Regions from separate parts of the Citrobacter farmeri genome, predicted to be linked through region 1. Evidence: riboswitches for the same ligand, from Rfam matches in the RefSeq annotation. Region 1 holds a riboswitch; each other region holds the start of a gene.
The links. A riboswitch is a leader RNA that binds a small molecule or an ion and turns the genes downstream of it on or off. The one in region 1 is predicted to bind thiamine pyrophosphate.

Region 1 (6,788 bases):
CGCCATCAATCCGGCATGGAAACAGGAGCTGGATACGGTCAATCAGCTCGATTTCAACCGTTATGCAACGGCGCTTGCACGTCTGCGCCAACGTCGGGAGGAGTCATGAACGCTTCACGTTTAGCTGAACTGCTGCCAGGTTTAACGACTCGCCAGCCGGTCACGGTCATCGGCGCGGCGGTCATTGATGTCATTGCCGATGCCTATGCTCTGCCCTGGCGCGGCTGTGACATTGAGCTGAAGCAGCAAGGTGTTAACGTTGGCGGCTGCGCGCTGAACATCGCCGTCGCGTTGAAACGGCTGGGCATTGATGCCGGTAACGCCCTGCCGCTGGGCCAGGGCGTGTGGGCTGATATTATTCGTAACCGGATGGCGAAAGAAGGATTACACAGCCTCATTGAGACCGCAGAAGGCGACAACGGCTGGTGCCTGGCACTGGTCGAGCCGGATGGCGAGCGCACCTTCATGTCATTCAGCGGCGTTGAGAATCAGTGGAACGCCGACTGGCTGGCTCAGCTAACCATCCCGCGTAATAGCCTGATTTATCTCTCGGGCTATCAGTTGGCCTCGCCCTGCGGCGAACTGCTGGTACAGTGGCTGGAAGGTCAGGAGCAGGTGATGCCGTTTATCGATTTCGGTCCGCGCATTGGCGATATTCCTGATGCGCTCATGGCACGCATTCTCTCCTGTCGTCCGCTGGTGTCGCTCAATCGTCAGGAAGCTGAAATTGCGGCCCAGCGGTTCGATCTGAGCCAGGATGTGGAAGATTTAGGCGCAGAATGGGTGGAGCGATTTGCGGCACCATTAATCGTTCGCCATGACAAAGAGGGCGCCTGGTTTTTCAGTAAGCCATCCTCTGGTCATGTTCCCGCGTTTCCGACACAGGTCGTTGATACGATTGGTGCGGGTGACAGTCACGCGGGCGGGATGTTAGCCGGACTGGCATCGGGCTGGTCGCTGGCGGACGCGGTGCTGCTCGGCAACGCCGTGGCCTCCTGGGTCGTCGGACATCGCGGCGGTGACTGTGCGCCGTTTCGCGAGGCGTTACTCCTCGCACACAAAAACGTATAAATCGCTTCGGCAGTAGCTGATGCTGTACTCAATGGGACGCTGCTGCTGATCAAGCGCCACTTGTTTGATCACCAGCACCGGCACTTTACTGTCCATCTGGATATGTGACTGGAACTCGGCATCCGGCATTTTTGCGCTAACCCGCGAGCGGGTACGCTGTGGGTGGATGTGTTGGCTACGGAAATAGTCATACAGCGATATGCCTATCTCATCGGCATCATGAATGAGATGCGCGGGCACCCACGACTCTTCGATAGACACGGCATCTTCATCGACGTAGCGAATGCGTTTAAGCAGAAAAACATCGCTACCGGCAGCAATCGCTAACTGTTGCGCCACCTCTTCCGGGCACTTCACGACTCGCTTGTTAACCCATAAGGTGTCTGGTTTTTTCCCACGCAGGACAACCTGCTGAGAAAAACCGCGCGCCTCTTTCAGCGAATACTCAAAGATATTGTTGATCTGGGTACCGTAGCCGCGCGCACGTGTCACCACGCCCTCTTCTTCCAGTGCCTGCATCGCTTTACGCACCGTGATGCGTGACACACCAGTCAACTGGCTGAGATCCCGCTCGCCTGGCAAAATATTGCCGTGTTCAAGCACTCCACTGCGCACGGCATTTTTCACCGTCTCGGCAAACTTGATATAGAGCGGCGTATTATCCACCGCTGAAATACGTTCGTTCAGTTGCGCGATAAGTTGAGTATGCGCTTGTTCCATGAGTCTTTTTCCTGACAGCCAGTCTGCTGCCAGTATATACGCTACCAGTACGCGTGGAAATGATGAACAGGCCCAATGCCGTGCCCGACCTCCAGCGTATCCGCCTGCGCCAGCGCCGCCGACAACCAGACTTTCGCCTCCTGCACCGCCCCTGCCCAGTCAGCATGTCGGGGACGCAGTGCGGCCAGCGCCGCAGAAAGCGTGCAACCGGTGCCGTGCGTGTTTTTGGTCATCACCCGCGGTGCGGTAAAACGCTGCTCACCGTCAGCCGTAAAAAGCCAGTCAGGGCTTTGCTTATCATCCAGATGACCGCCTTTCATTAACACCGCGCCACAGCCCATCGCCAGCAGCGCCCGTCCCTGTTCAAGCATCTCTTTTTCTGAACGCGCATGTGAACAATCCAGCAACGCTGCCGCTTCAGGCAGGTTGGGCGTAATCAGCGAAACCTGCGGCAGCAGTCGCTTGCGCAATGTCTCAACGGCAGAAGGCGAAAGCAACGGATCGCCGCTTTTCGCCAGCATGACTGTGTCGAGCACCACGTTCTGCACCCGATAACACTGCAAGCGCTCAGCCACCGCCTCGATAATGTCAGTTTCCGCCAGCATGCCGATTTTGGTGGTATCGATGCGCACATCGCTGAACACCGAATCGAGCTGCGCGGCAACAAAATCGGGTTCAATGCGATATACCGACTGTACGCCACGCGTATTCTGCGCCACCAGCGCGGTAATCACCGAACAGCCGTAAGCGCCAAGCGCCGAAAAGGTTTTCAGATCGGCCTGAATGCCCGCGCCACCGCTGGGATCGGTGCCGGCAATCGTCAAGGCGTTAATCCGCTTCATGCTGCGACCTCCGTATCCAGGGTGTAGAGCGCATCGAGAAATGCCGGAATGAAACTGCCGGGGCCGTGACAGGTTTTACTGGCAATCAGCCCCGCCTGTTTCATCCACCCACAGGCAGAAGCGATATTTTCGATTCGGTTTCCGGGCAGCGCACAACTGGCGGCCACCACGGCAGAAAGCGCGCACCCGGTGCCCACGACCTTCGTCATCAACGGGTCACCACCGGTGACGCGCAGAGTGCGCTCACCATCTGTGATGTAATCCACTTCACCGGTAACCACCACAATAGCGCCGGTCTGGCGTGCCAGAACCTGCGCCGCAGGCAGAGCCGTTGTGACCGCATCGGTGGCATCCACACCGCGTCCCCCGGCGCTTTCACCCGCTAACGTCAGGATCTCAGAGGCATTACCGCGAACGGCTGCAGGTTTTAAGGCAAGGAGTTCAAGGCAGAAACGGCGGCGAAACTCGAGCGCGCCCACGGCGACGGGATCCAGTGTCCAGGGTGTTTTTGCGCTGTTCGCCTGCTCAACCGCCGCGCGCATTGCCCGCGCGCGCGGCTGGGTCAGCGTACCCACGTTAATAAGCAAGGCGCTGGCAAGGGCTGCGAACTGGCGAGCCTCTTCCGGCTCAATCACCATCGCCGGAGAAGCGCCCAGCGCCAGTAGCGTATTGGCGGTAAAACTCTGTACGACGTCATTGGTCATACAGTGTGTTAACGGAGAAAGGGTACGAAATTGTTTTAAGATACGAACCGCATGTTCGCGGCTGTGCAGGTCAGGCTGCATGATTACGCTCCTGCCCGCGCGAAGAAGGGACACGAGTGGTGTCTGACTTCCCTACGCTGGCATTATCCAGATCAGGTGGTACGGGTATTTCTCAGCCCTTAATAAAAAGGGGCACCCCGAGTCAAATTACTGATAAAACAATTAATTACATATCAAAATATCGATATTTAGTGTAACCGCCTGTACCGAGCAGGTGCAAGGAGTTTTTCTGTGCGTAGCAACTACAGCATCATCAGGACAAAACGTGGTCAACGCTTATAAGCAATAAAATATTTATTAATGCAGAAAATCATTATTTTCGCCACTTCATAAACATATTTCCCCTGGCAACACCTTATGCTGACTGGCTTATTAATGTTTACATTAAAATAATCCAAACATAACTCGAAACACCTCCTTATTTATTAAACTCAAATGTGATCCAGGTCAAGATTATTAGCCTTGCATTAGTGGATAGTTCGCCTCACGAATTAAGGAGATTCTGAATTAAGATACTCTAAACGTATTATTAATGTTGACATCCATTTTTATTAACAACTATTGAATCACACTCGTAATTAAAAAGAGTGGGAATAACTGTTTTTATATCGTGTTTTGAATGTGAGAATTTCAAATGAAATCTGTAAATAAATCCATTATTGCTGTTGTCGTTTTCTCTGCTCTGTTCACTTCCCTTGCCCCTGCAGCCCAGGCGGCTAACGTTGATGTTGCGGTCGTCAATCAAAATACGAATGGAGGATTTATCATTTCCGGAATTGATAGTGCAACATATGATCTGCAAAAACACGAAGGACAAATATCCGCCCTGGAAGCGGGTAAAGCGGATGTGACTCAGGTGAATAATGTTGCCACTTATGCACAACAAATTCGCACCGATCATGATAACCTGGTACAACGTGTCACTCTGGATGAACAATATGACGGCCAGGCAATCATTAAGAATCGCGATGATATTGCCACGAACAAAGCTAACCAGAAAATTGTCGATAACGATCAAAACGTGTTAATTAACACAAATGGTGGTAAAGCTGACACTGCATTACAGCGTGTGGCGACTAACCAGGTCGCGGTGTCTGACGTGCAAACTAAACAAAAAGCGCAAGATAGTGTCATTCAGACACACACCGGCCAGTTAGCTAACCATGAAACGCGTATTACAACCCTGGAAAATCAAAATAATTCGCGCTTCTCTTCAATGGAAAAACAGCAAAACGACGATCGTAAAGAATACCGTAGTGGTATTGCTGGAGCCGCTTCTATCGCCGGACTTCACTATGTTGATACCGATAATGCTATTGCTGTTGGCGCTGCTGATTTTAAAAGTGAACAAGGTTATGCCATGGGTTATCGTCATAAATTCGCGGAAAATGTCGCCGCAACGGTTAGCTATGCCGGAACGTCTGACGGTGATTCCGTCGTGGCGGCTTCGGCTTCATTAGGCTGGTAAGAACAGAGTGAAACAACGCTAAGGTATCTGTTAAAACGGCGGCGCTTCAACATGAAGCGCCGCCTTTCTGGCAAAAAATAATTTTTATCTGACCCGCCGCACGGACAGCAAACGATGATTTTTTATTTTGCCCAACCCAGCATCTGGCGCTGGTCATTAAGTACCGCTAACCGTCCCGTGCTGTACACGATAAAATAATGTAAACCTTGCTGATAAACGGTGGCGCTTTCCTCTTTCTCCACGACCGCCGCAGGCAAACCATTAATATTCAAACCGGTACTGACCTTTTTGATTTCCAGTCCTTCATAGTAATAGACGCTTTTTTTCTTTGCGGCCTGCGCATGCTGTTTTACCGCAGCGCGAGCATTGGCATAAGCGTTCTGCTGCGCATTGCTGGCAATCATTTGCTGATTGGCACGATCGACCTGGTAGCAAACATCACGGCTTACCCCTTTAGCTTCACAGCGCGCGAGGCGTTCTTCTTCCGAAACGCAACCAGATAATACGCTTGCGATAACCAGAACATAAATTGTCTTTTTTATGCTTAACGCTTTCATAACTACCGTCACCATCATTAGTTAACAAAAAAAATAATGCAGCTGGCCAGCCGCGAATTTGATATCAACAGATCACGTGCAGGATATTTTTGTCGTTCTTTCCTGTCAATATAATTCATGTGGTGTCGCGATTAACAGATTCTCCCGGCATGAAAAATAAGAGCACTCCTGGCTGTTTTTTCATTCTGATTTATTAAATTAGCAATTAATTAACTAAGAAAACACAAAGATACAATGTCATCAAATACCATTCCATCCATACTATTAAATACGTTAAATATTATGATATTTATCAAGATCAAAAAATGCTCACTACGCCATAGTATCGCGTAAGATAATTTATATGCTGACATTGATTAATTGTTATCTATAAAAACATTCCTGGCGTCTCTGTTTATGAAATATATTTCAATATGAAACCGAATTCGTTAACGTTGATAATCCTCTCTCTTTTTCTGTATTCACTGCTGATCTCTATGGGCTTCATCGCAGGTGTGATGTATGCCGAGCGGCTACACTTTTGCATCTGGGGATCGTGGCATGGGTAGCCAGTGGTCCGAAAACGCTGTCTTCCACCATCATTTTTGGCCGAATTCTTCTATAGTGCAGTTGTCAGACGAAAAAATGTATTTACATTTTTTACGAAATTTTCGGGAATCTAACAAACCAGCGCTTGTCAGTTATCATGTAGACCGGGAAATATACCCGACTGATTTAGAGGGTCTTAACAGTGGAGCGTAGACGTATGAAGAACAAATTGGTGATGGGCGTGCTGCTGCTCGCATCCAGCGCGGTCTGGGCCGCACCTGCTACAACCGTCGCCGCGAAGGGGATTGATCAGTACGAACTTAGCGGTTTCATCGCTGACTTCACCCATTTCAAACCGGGCGATACGGTGCCAGCAATGTATCGTACAGACGAATACAGTATCAAACAGTGGCAGTTACGAAATTTACCCGCTCCGGATGCAGGGACTCACTGGACCTATATGGGCGGTGCGTACGTGTTGATCAATGACGCTGACGGTAAAATTATTAAAGCCTACGATGGCGAGATTTTTTACCACCGCTGAGATTCGCCCCCTCGGACTGAGGGGGAATTCAAACATTTACTTTAGTGTAATCCCTGTAGTCAAAATAGTTACAGCACAGTTCGTCTGCCTGTAAAGTATGGTCATGACTCCATTGCCATACCAATAGAAAGAATAAATTAATCGCACGGGAATGAGCCATTTAAATGCTGGATTACGCTTCTTTCTTAAGAAAAATAGCTGTCCTGTTCAGTGGCGCTACATAATTCAGACAGCATTATTTAAATTAGACATTCACCGCATCAATATTAAACAGATACGGCGAATGGAGATAAC
Region 2 (6,788 bases), 1.5 Mb from region 1:
ACGGCGGATGTGGTGGCGGTGGCGGCCACATGGGGATGGGGCGCTGGTAATCGCTGATGGCCGGATGACGGCTTTGCCTTATCCGGCCTACGCCAGACACGCTGTAGGCCTGATAAGCGTAGCGCCATCAGGCATTCAAAACGTTTTTTCTTTTGGTTGCCAGTGACAGAAGTCGGAATTTGCCACCAGCAGAAGCTGTGACCCTTCGGGCGCCTCCAGCCATGCCACGCTGACATCAACAGATGAACGACTCTGGCGGCGCTCAATATGACTCATCGCCCGGGCGTCTAAATCCGGCTTCATCGTCTCACCTTCGCAGGTGGTAACCGCATGTTCAGCCGCATGCCAGCGTCCCTGGCGCAATACCACCCGTCCCTGACGCAATGCATCGCTGGTCTGGCGGATCTGCTCGGCACGATAACGGTATAATTCGATTTGATCGTTCGACAACTGTTGTTTTTGACCATCGACTTCGCGCTGCATAAAACTCAGCTCGCCCCGATCGTCAAAACGCACGCGGATATGTTCCGGCGGTTCGCCAAAAATATTGAGTTCTATCAGTGAAAGGGTATCACCCTGCCAGCGGTACTCGCTGGTTGTGGTACTGCCATTACGCCACGGGCTAAATACCGAAAGCAAATGGACGCCATCTGCGGCATCTTTACGCCAGATACGCACCGCGCCCTGGTTGTCAGCAAAGCCGCTGGCCGTAAACGGCGGAAGAGAAGTGTTATGGCTACAGGCCGTCAGCAACAGTACGCCTGCTAACGTCAACATGCGACGCCAGACAGACGAAAGGGGCGAAACCGCCCCTTCATTAAAACTGTTCACAGCCACGCGGTCTTACTTAACTGCGTCTTTCAGTGCTTTACCAGAAACAAACGCCGGTACGTTAGCTGCGGCGATTTTGATTTCTTTACCGGTCTGCGGGTTGCGGCCAGTGCGCTCAGCACGGTGGTTCACTTTGAAGGTACCGAAACCAACCAGTTGTACAGCATCGCCTTCTTTCAGAGACTCAGTAATAGCAGCCAGAGTGGATTCCAGAGCAGCTTTAGCCTGGGTTTTGGACAGTTCTGCTTTGTCTGCAATTACATCAATCAGTTGAGTCTTATTCATAAGTTATCCTTACAATGTGTTTATCGCTTGCTAAGCATCGAGTGCGACGGAAATGCCAGAAAAGCACTCTCCTGCATACACGCACCGATAGCCACTTTTTTTCGCCCTCCAAATGTAGACCAGACGGGGGGCGGAAGGGAAGCCTTCAGGTACGACAATTCAGAAGTTAAATCACGTTTTCGTGTCTTACTGCTGCAAATTTATACCGATATTGCTCTCACCAGCCTCACGCAGGTCTGCTCTGAGCCCTTTTATCAGCTCAATGTCGCGTTCTTCGCAGTCCGCTAAAAGTCGGAATATTTCCCACTGAATATCCCACTCTTGTTCCACGGCCGGGTTATCTTTGAGCTCTTCATCGCTCATTTCTCGACCAGCCTGGGTCATTTCCAGCATTGCAACCGTAGTAATGGACGTCTTGCTGACTTCAATGGCGTGTTCCAGCGTCTCACCGCTCAAACGAGAATGAACCAACTCACTTAACGCCACGCAGGCATCAATGGCCGGATAAACCCCGTACAGGTCATAATCATCAGCAGCCGGGATCGCTTCTTCAAACTTCTCCAGTTGGCTGTCAAAATTCACTTTCGCGTCTTTGACCGTCAACGTCTCCCAGATCAGGTCCAGAATACGACGGTACACCTGGCCGTCGCCAAACCCGGTCTGGTGGCAGAACATGGCATAGTTCGGGTACATGCGCTCACACAGGCAGGCCATAAAAGTGACATGCTGCCAGCTTTCCAGACGTTCCAGACGCAGATGAATCGGGTTTTGTAACATGATGAATTCTCGAATCAGAAATTAGCGGCAGTGTACATCAATCAGGGTTGAATTTCCTGCCATCGCATAAACGCCGGACGTTCCGATGCTACGGCATCCGCCCAGCGGGTCGGCTCCGGCAGACGATAGCCGTTCATACAGCGCTGTACCCACGCCAGAGCGCTGTCCAGCCCAACGCGATGGCCTGTGGCGATAAACAGTGGATTACAGCGCGCTTTGCTGCGCCAGACCCACGCCAGCTGTTCGCCTTTGTCCATCAGCGGTGCCAGCGCGCCAGGTTCAGCACCGAGGGGGTCAAACTTGCCGCACAAACGCTTTTTCGCCACGCCAATGGTCGGCACCTCTACCAGCAGTCCAAAGTGGCTGGCCACGCCGAGACGGCGTGGGTGGGAAATACCGTGTCCATCCACAAACAGCAAATCAGGTTTTTGCGACAATTGCGCCCACGCGGCAAGCAGCGCGGGCGTCTCGCGAAAGGAGAGAAAGCCGGGGATATAGGGCATGGTGGTGGCGATGCGCGCCACCTGATATTCAACCAGTTCCAGCGAGGGATATTTCAGCAACACCATCGCGGCTCGCGTCACCTCACCATTCTGCTCAAACCCGACATCGGCACCCGCGATAAGATCCGGTGGATCGCGATCAAATCGATCTGTACGGATGACCGAGGAGGCCAGTTCAAGCTGTTGAGCGCGTAGCGACGCGAGATCCATACTGACCCCCTACTTATGATACTGCGCAGATAAGCGGTGCACCGCCTCTACAAAGACGCCGGCATGTTCAGGCGGCACGTCCTGATGAATACCATGGCCGAGGTTAAAAACGTGCCCCTCACCCTGGCCAAAACCAGAGAGGATCGTCGCCACCTCTTCTTCGATACGCGCCGCAGGCGCATAGAGCATCGACGGGTCCATATTGCCCTGCAAGGCCACTTTATGGCCGACACGACGACGCGCATCGGCAATGTCGGTGGTCCAGTCGAGTCCGAGTGCATCGCAACCCGTTTCCGCCATCGCTTCCAGCCATTGTCCGCCACCTTTGGTAAACAGCGTTACCGGCACGCGGCGACCGTCGTTTTCACGCAGCAGGCCATCGACGATTTTATGCATGTAATACAGCGAGAACTGCTGATAATCGCGCCCGGTCAGCACACCGCCCCAGGTGTCAAAAATCATCACCGACTGCGCACCCGCTTTGATTTGGGCATTGAGATACAACGTGACGCTCTTCGCCAGCTTATCAAGCAGCGCATGCAGCGTTTTCGGGTCGGCATACATCATCTTTTTAATCACGGTAAAGGCTTTGCTGCTTCCGCCTTCTACCATGTAGGTCGCCAGCGTCCACGGACTGCCGGAGAAACCGATCAGCGGCACGTCGCCTTTCAGCTCGCGACGAATCGTACGTACCGCATTCATCACGTAGCCCAGTTCATCTTCCGGATCGGGAACCGGCAGTTTGTCGACATCGGCTTTACAGGCCACCGGGGCTGTGAAACGCGGGCCTTCACCGGCTTCAAAATAGAGGCCCAGCCCCATCGCATCCGGAATAGTCAGAATATCCGAGAAGAGGATCGCCGCATCAAGCGGATAACGGCGCAGCGGCTGGAGTGTGACTTCACAGGCCAGCTCGGCATTTTTGCACAGCGACATAAAATCGCCCGCCTCTGCGCGGGTGGCTTTATATTCCGGTAAATAGCGGCCCGCCTGGCGCATCATCCATACCGGGGTGACATCAACGGGCTGGCGCAGCAGCGCACGCAGATAACGATCGTTCTTCAGTTCGGTCATTTTTGCAGTTCCTTATTGCGTCAGGCCGTCAGTGTATCACGTGATTCACTCATACTCAGCCCGACACATTGCCACGGTATCTTCGATGAGACGCCGTGCGACGGTGCCTGGCGGCGGCAGGAGCGGTAAATTATCGTAACGATACCAGTTTGCCTCCAGCAGCTCTTTCGGGTCGATGACGATCTCGCCGCTGTCGTACTCCGCCATAAACGCAGTCATCAGCGACATCGGGAAAGGCCAGGGCTGCGAAGTCACATAGCGCAGGTTTTTCACTTTGATACCGCTCTCTTCCATCACTTCGCGCGCCACCGCCTGTTCCAGGGTTTCGCCCACTTCAACGAATCCGGCGAGCACAGTATGCACACCGTTGCGGTGGCGAACGTGTTGAGCAAGCAGGATCGAGTCATCGCGGCGAATGGCGACAATAATACAGGGGGCGATTTGCGGATAGTAACGTTCACGACAGTGGGTACAGAGCATCGCCCACTCCGTTTTACTCGGATGCATGGGGTGTCCGCAGTAGCCGCAGAACTTATGCGAACGATAAAACTCGGCCAGTTGCACACCGCGACCCGCCAGTTGAAACAGACCCACATCCTGATCGAGCACCTGGCGAACCGATCCCATCTCGTGACGCCGGTGCTGTTGTACCAGCCAGACGGGCTCTCCTTCCCACTCTCCGATATGCAGCGCAGGCTGCCCGACAAGATCGAAATGTGTCGCGTCACCATGTGGCAATTCGCCGTGAGGCAACCATAATTTTTGCTCATGACTGACGATCCACCAGCCGTGATCTAATTTTTCAATAATACGATCCATAGCTCTTGCACTACCTTTGCTTCACTGGCATGTTGATAACATTATTTTTACAATTCCTGCGTGAGCAGTTTTAAAATCTACACTTGCGGAGTCAATCATGCTAAACCAGCTGGAAGACCTGACAGAGCGCGTCAGAGGAAGTAACAAACTGGTTGATCGCTGGCTACATATACGTAAGCACCTGCTCGTGGCTTACTACAATCTGGTTGGCATTAAGCCTGGCAAAGAATCGTACATGCGGCTGAATGAAAAAGCGCTGGATGATTTTTGTCAGAGCCTGGTCGATTATCTCTCCACCGGACACTTCAGTATTTATGAACGTATTCTCCACAAATTGGAAGGCAACGGGCAGCTTTTAAAAGCGACAAAAATTTGGCCGCTACTGGAAGCGAATACACAACGCATCATGGACTATTATGACTCCAGCCTGGAAACGGCGATAGATCACGATAACTGCCTGGAGTTTCAACAGGTTTTGTCCGATCTCGGCGAAGCGCTGGAAGCCCGATTTGCGCTGGAAGATAAGCTGATTATGCTGGTCTTTGACGCCATGCACGAGAACGCCGTCATCAAACGTCCTGCTTGAGTTTTGCATTACTAACGCGTAATTTACAAACGTCCCCCTCTTCTGAGGGGCGTTATCTTGTCGGAGTGCTTATTTTCCACGAAAGCTTGAAGTGGAAAAGGCTGAGACCGTTAATTCGGGATCCGCGGAACCTGATCAGGTTAAAACCTGCGAAGGGAACAAGAGTAATTCTGCTTTATGCGTAAGCCTTAACGGGCGGCGCACATCTATTACTCCTCCGTCGTCTGACAAGCCATCTCCTTACTTTTTGGAATGAGCTATGTCTGCAACTACACCTAAATTGTCCCGCCGCGAACAGCGCGCGCAAGCACAACACTTCATCGACACCCTGGAAGGCACCGCTTTCCCGAACTCAAAACGGATCTATATTACGGGTTCGCAAGCGGATATCCGCATTCCGATGCGTGAGATCCAGCTTAGCCCTACGCTCATCGGCGGCAGCAAAGAAGAGCCGCAGTTTGAAGAGAACGAAGCGGTTCCGGTGTACGACACATCCGGCCCCTACGGCGACCCGGAGGTGGCGATTAACGTTCAGCAGGGTCTGGTGAAGCTGCGTCAACCGTGGATTGAGGCGCGTGAAGACAGCGAGGAACTGACCGACCGGAGCTCGGCGTACACCAAAGCGCGCCTGGCCGATGATGGCCTTGATGAACTGCGCTTTACCGGCTTGCTGACGCCAAAACGCGCCAAAGTGGGCAAATGTGTCACCCAACTGCACTACGCCCGCCAGGGCATCGTCACTCCGGAAATGGAGTTTATCGCCATCCGTGAAAACATGGGCCGTGAGCGCATCCGCAGCGAAGTGTTACGCCAGCAGCATCCGGGCGAGGGATTCGGCGCACGTTTGCCGGAAAACATTACACCGGAATTTGTGCGTGACGAAGTGGCCGCCGGACGGGCGATCATCCCCGCTAACATCAACCACCCGGAATCGGAGCCGATGATTATTGGCCGTAATTTCCTGGTGAAAGTGAATGCCAACATCGGTAACTCTGCCGTCACCTCCTCTATCGAAGAAGAAGTCGAGAAACTGGTGTGGTCAACGCGCTGGGGAGCGGACACCGTGATGGATCTCTCCACCGGTCGCTATATTCACGAAACCCGCGAGTGGATCCTGCGTAACAGCCCGGTGCCGATCGGCACCGTACCGATCTACCAGGCACTGGAGAAGGTCAACGGGATCGCCGAAGATCTTACCTGGGAAGCCTTCCGCGATACGCTGCTGGAGCAGGCTGAACAGGGAGTAGACTACTTCACCATCCATGCCGGTGTGCTGCTACGCTATGTGCCGATGACCGCGAAACGCCTGACGGGGATTGTCTCGCGCGGCGGATCCATCATGGCGAAATGGTGTCTTTCTCATCACAAAGAGAACTTCCTTTACCAGCACTTCCGCGAGATTTGCGAAATCTGCGCCGCGTATGATGTTTCTCTGTCGCTCGGTGACGGCCTGCGCCCGGGCTCCATTCAGGATGCCAACGACGAGGCGCAGTTCTCGGAACTGCATACGTTGGGTGAACTGACGAAGATTGCCTGGGAATATGATGTGCAGGTGATGATTGAAGGCCCAGGCCACGTGCCGATGCAGATGATACGCCGCAACATGACCGAAGAGCTGGAGCACTGTCACGAAGCACCGTTCTACACCTTAGGCCCGCTGACCACCGATATCGCACCGGGTTACGACCACTTCACCTCGGGGA
Region 3 (6,788 bases), 2.2 Mb from region 1:
GGTCACCCGCACCGGTTTTGGCGCGCACCTGTTCAATGACTGGCGCTTTCTGGATGAAAAAGGCCAGCAGCCGAATCCGGAGTTCGTTCTGAACTTCCCTGAATATCAGGGAGCCTCGATTCTGCTGGCGCGTGAAAACTTCGGCTGCGGTTCTTCCCGTGAGCACGCGCCGTGGGCGCTGACGGACTATGGCTTCAAAGTGGTGATTGCGCCGAGCTTCGCGGATATCTTCTATGGCAACAGCTTTAACAACCAGCTGTTGCCGGTGAAGCTGAGCGATAACGAGGTGGATGAACTGTTTAAACTGGTGCAGGCGAATCCGGGTATTCACTTCGAGGTGGATCTGGAAGCGCAGGTCGTAAAAGCAGGCGAGAAAACCTATGGTTTTAACATCGATGCATTTCGCCGCCACTGCATGCTGAACGGTCTGGACAGTATTGGGTTGACGCTGCAACACGAAGACGCAATCGCCAGCTACGAAGAGAAACAACCGGCCTTCATGCGCTGAGAAAATAAGGTGTCCGGTTTCGACCGGACACCGCACATTACACGTCTTTCACCCGCCCGGTCATCGCCAGCGTCACCAGAGAAATCGCCGCAATCACCCAGTATACCGCGAAGTGACCATAGCTCTGCGCGACGGCCCCCTGGATCACCCCCGCCAGAATGACGCCCGTCGAAATGCTGTTGGTAAATAGTGTCGTCGCCGATCCGGCTCTTCCCGGCATCAGGTCCTGAAACCAGAGCATTCCAATACCGGCAATAATCCCGATAAACACCGCATTAAACAGCTGCAGGATAAGCAGCGCCTGACGGCTATGGAAGAAAATCAGCCCGAGATAAAACAGCACGCCCGCCGCCACAGCGGTAACCATCATTCGTCGCTTGCCAAAACGTTTGACATAGAAGCCTGCAAGGATCATCGCCGGGATTTCCAGTCCCGCGGCGGTGCCCATCAGGATCCCGGCAAGCTTATCCGGTAGCCCAAGCTCTGCGCTAATCCATAGCGGCATATCGATGATGTACATGGTGTTGCAGGTCCACATCAGCGTGGAGGCAATAAACAGCATACGGACGTTTTTATCCTGCCAACCGCCTGACTGGCTGACCGGCACATCCGCGGGTTGTTCAACGCGGGCGACGGACGGCAGCATAAAGGCAATCAGGATGAAACTGAGCGCAAAAATCGTGGCGGCAATCGAAAACATCACCGTGAAACCATAATTCAGCGCGAGCATAAACGCCAGCGGCGGGCCAATCACCCACGCCAGTGAGAGCTGGGCACGCATTACCGAACTGAACATCACCACTTCACGCGCCGAGCTGTCGGCATATTCCCGCGCCAGAGCGAACAGTTGCGGCATCGCGGTATTTGCCAGCGACGCCAGCAGGACGCCGCAGGTGATCAGTGTCAGGTAGTGACGATTAAAGGCAAACAACAGCGCATTACCAACGGCCATCAGGCAGCAAAACAGAATCAGCTTGCGGCGGTCTCCCTGGCTGTCGGAACGTTTTGCCAGCGCAAGGCTCACGCCAATCCCGGCAATGGCGTTAACGGTGTAGAATAGCCCCACCCAGAACGGCTGCGCCCCAACCTCGCGACTGAGAAACAGGCTTAGCGTCGGGGCCTGTAGCGCCCCCGCCACGCCCATCATGAATGCGACCAGCATAAACGCCGCGTACACACCGTTGAGACGTCGTCCCATCGTCATTAACCAGAGCATCTGAAATCCTTTCGCGAAAGAATAAAAAAGCCAGCAGATAATACCTGCTGGCGCGGTGATTAACACCAATACTCAGTCACACATGATGTCTGCTACTCCGGGGTCAGGCTGTCACCTCCCACTGCATCAGTTCTTCCAGCATCTTTAAGCGCTGCGGCGCGCTCAGGCAAGCCAACCAGGACAACCCTTCTGTCGCGGCAAAGTACTTCTGATAGAACTGGCGCATAGATGACCCCTTCATAATGCTTCATCGGAATGTATTATTGGCCTAATATAGGGATAATAAAATTGCTGAGTTTTCCGCAGGAGTTCCCCTTTTATGTCTTCTGGCCGTCTGCAACAACAGTTCATCCGCTTGTGGCAATGCTGCGACGGCAAAACGCAGGACACCACGCTTAACGAACTGGCGGATCTCCTGAGCTGCTCCCGTCGTCATATGCGTACGCTGCTCAATACCATGCAGGAGCGCGGTTGGCTGACGTGGGAGGCAGAGGTTGGACGCGGAAAACGCTCACGCTTAACCTTCCTGTATACCGGACTGGCGCTCCAGCAGCAGCGCGCGGAAGATCTGCTGGAGCAGGATCGCATCGATCAACTGGTGCAGCTGGTTGGTGACAAAACGGCCGTGCGACAAATGCTGGTTTCCCATCTGGGCCGCAGTTTCCGCCAGGGCCGTCACATTCTGCGTGTACTTTACTACCGCCCGATGCAAAATCTGCTGCCGGGCAGCGCGCTGCGGCGTTCAGAAACCCATATTGCTCGCCAAATCTTCAGCGCCCTGACTCGCGTAAATGAGGAAAATGGGGAACTGGAAGCGGATATTGCCCACCACTGGCAGCAAATTTCTCCCTTGCACTGGCGCTTTTTTCTGCGTCCGGGGATCCATTTTCACCACGGTCGTGAACTGGAAATGGACGATGTGGTGTCGTCACTGACGCGCATTAACGCCTTACCGCTCTATTCCCATATCAGCGAGATCGTCTCGCCAACGCCCTGGACGCTGGACATTCACCTTTCGCAGCCCGATCGCTGGCTGCCGTGGTTGCTGGGCCAGGTCCCGGCGATGATCCTGCCACGCGAATGGGAAACCCTGAGCAATTTCTCCAGCCATCCCATTGGCACCGGCCCTTACGCAGTGATACGAAATACACGTAATCAGCTGAAAATCCACGCCTTTGACGATTTCTTCGGTTTTCGGGCGCTGATAGATGAAGTGAACGTCTGGGTACTGCCGGATATCGGCGATGAGCCGAACGGCGGCCTGACGCTGAAAGGTCCCACGGAGGATGAGAAGGCTATCGAAAGCCGCCTGGAAGAGGGGTGCTATTACCTGCTGTTCGATGCCCGTACCCATCGCGGCGCCAATCAGGAGGTCAGAGAGTGGGTTAGTCGCGTACTGTCGCCGAGCAACCTGCTTTACTACGCCGATGAGCAGTATCAGCGCCACTGGTTCCCGGCCTACGGTTTGCTGCCCCGCTGGCATCACGCACGACCGGGCCACGGCGAAAAACCCGCCGGTCTGGAGACGCTTACGCTGACCTATTATCACGAACACATCGAACACCAGGTGATTGCGCAGATCATGAGTCAGCTCCTGGCTGAACATCAGGTAAAGCTGGAAATTCAGGAGATCGACTACGATCAATGGCATGCCGGGGAAATTGAGAGCGACATCTGGCTTAACAGCGCCAACTTCACCCTGCCGCTGGACTTCTCTTTGTTCGCGCATCTGTGCGAAGTCCCGCTGTTGCAGCACTGCATTCCGCTGGACTGGGAAGCCGACGCCGCGCGCTGGCGCACCGGCGAGATGAATCTGGCCGCGTGGTGCCAGCAGTTGCTCGCCAGCAAAGCGATTGTGCCGCTGATTCACCACTGGCTGATTATTCAGGGGCAGCGCAGTATGCGCGGCTTGCGCATGAATACTCTCGGCTGGTTCGACTTTAAATCCGCGTGGTTTGCCCCGCCAGATCCTTAATCCTTTAGATCTCTTCACGTAATCATTACAATGTGCCGTTCTCAACGGGGTGCTGCGCCAGAGGCGTGGGCTGAGAAAATACCCGTCGAACCTGATCCGGATAACGCCGGCGAAGGGATTTGAGGCTACCGCTCAAAATCCTTTGCCACTCTTCTATTGAGGTGCAAAGTGTTAAAAAAATGTCTTCCTTTACTGGTGCTGTGCGCAGCGCCTGCCTTCGCTAAACCGGTCCTGACCGTCTATACCTACGATTCGTTCGCCGCTGACTGGGGTCCTGGCCCGGCGGTGAAAAAAGCTTTTGAAGCCGACTGTAACTGCGAGCTGAAACTGGTGGCGCTGGAGGATGGCGTTTCGCTACTCAACCGTCTGCGGATGGAAGGGAAAAACAGCAAGGCCGACGTAGTGCTCGGGCTGGATAACAACCTGCTGGAAGCGGCGACGCAAACCCAGTTGTTCGCGAAAAGCGGCGTCGCCAGCGAGGCGGTCAATGTCCCTGGCGGCTGGAAGAATGACACCTTCGTTCCGTTTGATTACGGCTACTTCGCTTTCGTGTATGACAAAAGCAAACTCAAAAACCCGCCGAAGAGCCTGAAAGAACTGGTCGAGAGCGACCAGAAATGGCGAGTGATTTATCAGGATCCGCGCACCAGTACGCCAGGACTTGGGCTGATGCTGTGGATGCAGAAAGTCTATGGCGATAAAACGCCGCAGGCATGGCAGAAACTGGCGGCAAAAACCGTCACCGTCACCAAAGGCTGGAGCGAAGCCTATGGCCTGTTCCTGAAAGGTGAAAGCGATCTGGTGCTGAGCTATACCACCTCTCCGGCGTATCACATCATCGAAGAGAAAAAAGAGAACTACACGGCGGCCAACTTTAGCGAAGGCCATTACCTGCAGGTGGAAGTCGCCGCGCGTACCGCGGCCAGTAAGCAACCTGAACTGGCGGAAAAGTTCCTCAACTTCATGGTGTCACCCGCGTTTCAGAATGCTATCCCGACCGGCAACTGGATGTATCCGGTGGCGAATGTCACTCTGCCCGCCGGGTTCGAACAACTGACTAAACCCGCGACGACGCTGGAATTCACACCAGCGGAAGTAGCGGCCCAACGTCAGACATGGATTAGCGAATGGCAACGCGCCGTCAGCCGTTAATTGCCGGCTGGCTGATCCCCGGCCTTTCCGCCGCCACGCTGATGGTGGCGGTGGCGCTGGCCGCCTTTCTGGCACTGTGGTTCAACGCGCCGCAGGCGGCGTGGTCCTCGCTCTGGCAGGACAGCTACCTGTGGCACGTGGTGCGCTTTTCCTTCTGGCAGGCTTTCCTGTCGGCGGTGCTTTCTGTTGTTCCGGCCATCTTCCTTGCCCGTGCGCTGTACCGACGCCGCTTTCCCGGTCGTCTGGCCCTGCTGCGCCTGTGCGCCATGACGCTAATCCTCCCGGTGCTGGTCGCGGTGTTTGGTATTCTCAGCGTCTACGGACGCCAGGGGTGGCTAGCCGCAATCTGCCACACGCTCGGGTTGGAGTGGACCTTCTCGCCTTACGGCCTGCAGGGCATTCTGCTGGCCCACATCTTTTTTAATATGCCAATGGCAAGTCGCCTGCTGTTGCAGTCGCTGGAAAATATCCCCGGCGAGCAGCGTCAGCTGGCCGCACAACTGGGTATTCGCGGCTGGCAATTCTTCCGCTTTGTCGAGTGGCCATGGCTTCGCCGTCAAATACCGCCGGTCGCCGCGTTGATTTTTATGCTCTGTTTTGCCAGCTTCGCTACCGTACTGTCGCTGGGCGGCGGGCCGCAGGCGACGACTATCGAACTGGCGATTTATCAGGCGCTGAATTTTGACTACGATCCGGCCCGTGCCGCCATGCTGGCGCTGATCCAGATGGTGTGCTGTCTGGGGCTGGTGCTCCTCAGTCAGCGATTGAGTAAAGCTATCGCGCCAGGCACCACGCTGGTTCAGGGGTGGCGCGATCCGGACGATCGACTGTACAGCCGTTTAACCGATGCCCTGCTGATCGTCCTCGCACTGCTGCTGTTGATCCCACCGCTGCTGGCAGTGGTGGTCGACGGGGTGAATCGCCATCTGCTGGACGTACTCGCGCAGCCTGTTTTGTGGCAGGCGGTGTGGACCTCGCTACGTATTGCGCTGGCGGCGGGTCTACTGTGCGTGATCCTGACGATGATGCTGCTGTGGAGCAGTCGCGAACTGCGCGCCCGTCAGCAGTTACTGGCAGGACAAGCGCTGGAGCTGAGCGGGATGCTGATTCTGGCGATGCCAGGCATCGTGCTGGCCACCGGCTTCTTCCTGTTACTCAACAACAGCATCGGCCTGCCGGAGTCCGCCGACGGCATCGTGATTTTCACCAATGCGCTGATGGCCATTCCCTACGCGCTAAAAGTGCTGGAAAACCCGATGCGCGATATTTCCGCCCGCTACACGATGCTGTGTCAGTCGCTGGGAATGGAAGGCTGGCAGCGACTAAAAGTAGTAGAACTGCGGGCATTGAGACGCCCGCTGGCGCAGGCGCTGGCCTTTGCCTGCGTACTGTCTATCGGCGATTTTGGCGTGGTGGCGTTGTTCGGCAACGATGATTTCCGCACCCTGCCGTTTTATCTTTATCAGCAAATTGGCTCTTATCGCAGTCAGGACGGTGCCGTCACTGCGCTCTTACTGCTGATCCTGTGCTTTATTTTATTTACCGTTATTGAGACGTTACCGGGGCGAAATGTTAAAACTGACTGATATCACCTGGCTTTATCACCATCTGCCCATGCGCTTTACGCTGTCCGTGGCACGTGGTGAACAGGTGGCGATTTTGGGGCCAAGCGGCGCAGGAAAAAGTACGTTGCTGAATCTGATCGCTGGTTTTCTCACACCTGCCCGCGGCACCCTGCTGATCGAAGGGGAAGACCACACCACCACGCCGCCGTCACGCCGTCCGGTTTCGATGCTGTTTCAGGAAAACAATTTGTTCAGCCATTTAAACGTTGAGCAAAACATTGGGCTGGGGCTGGATCCTGGACTGAAATTAAGCGCCGAACAGAAAGAGAAACGCTGGCATATCGCGCAACAAATGGGGATCGAGACATTGAT

Region 2: another riboswitch for thiamine pyrophosphate. It lies ahead of thiC (phosphomethylpyrimidine synthase ThiC); the one in region 1 lies ahead of thiM (hydroxyethylthiazole kinase).
Region 3: another riboswitch for thiamine pyrophosphate. It lies ahead of thiB (thiamine ABC transporter substrate binding subunit); the one in region 1 lies ahead of thiM (hydroxyethylthiazole kinase).

The regions. Positions count from the first base shown of each region.
Region 1 covers NZ_CP077291.1:1,646,328-1,653,115, reverse strand. Annotated here, with positions in the region: gene I6L53_RS07730 (ADP-ribosylglycohydrolase family protein) at 1-109, shown strand, start outside; gene I6L53_RS07725 (PfkB family carbohydrate kinase) at 106-1,071, shown strand; gene I6L53_RS07720 (GntR family transcriptional regulator) at 1,045-1,791, opposite strand; gene thiD (bifunctional hydroxymethylpyrimidine kinase/phosphomethylpyrimidine kinase) at 1,833-2,633, opposite strand; gene thiM (hydroxyethylthiazole kinase) at 2,630-3,418, opposite strand; TPP riboswitch at 3,450-3,547, opposite strand; gene I6L53_RS07705 (YadA C-terminal domain-containing protein) at 4,032-4,865, shown strand; gene I6L53_RS07700 (hypothetical protein) at 4,988-5,422, opposite strand; gene I6L53_RS07695 (RcnB family protein) at 6,168-6,494, shown strand.
Region 2 covers NZ_CP077291.1:96,949-103,736, reverse strand. Annotated here, with positions in the region: gene zraP (zinc resistance sensor/chaperone ZraP) at 1-50, shown strand, start outside; gene I6L53_RS00520 (DUF1481 domain-containing protein) at 136-831, opposite strand; gene hupA (nucleoid-associated protein HU-alpha) at 844-1,116, opposite strand; gene I6L53_RS00510 (YjaG family protein) at 1,303-1,893, opposite strand; gene nfi (deoxyribonuclease V) at 1,935-2,606, opposite strand; gene hemE (uroporphyrinogen decarboxylase) at 2,616-3,680, opposite strand; gene nudC (NAD(+) diphosphatase) at 3,726-4,499, opposite strand; gene I6L53_RS00490 (Rsd/AlgQ family anti-sigma factor) at 4,597-5,085, shown strand; TPP riboswitch at 5,137-5,260, shown strand; gene thiC (phosphomethylpyrimidine synthase ThiC) at 5,345-6,788, shown strand, end outside.
Region 3 covers NZ_CP077291.1:3,854,544-3,861,331, forward strand. Annotated here, with positions in the region: gene leuD (3-isopropylmalate dehydratase small subunit) at 1-508, shown strand, start outside; gene I6L53_RS18070 (sugar efflux transporter) at 546-1,724, opposite strand; gene sgrT (glucose uptake inhibitor SgrT) at 1,828-1,950, opposite strand; gene sgrR (HTH-type transcriptional regulator SgrR) at 2,044-3,699, shown strand; TPP riboswitch at 3,735-3,835, shown strand; gene thiB (thiamine ABC transporter substrate binding subunit) at 3,868-4,851, shown strand; gene thiP (thiamine/thiamine pyrophosphate ABC transporter permease ThiP) at 4,827-6,437, shown strand; gene thiQ (thiamine ABC transporter ATP-binding protein ThiQ) at 6,421-6,788, shown strand, end outside.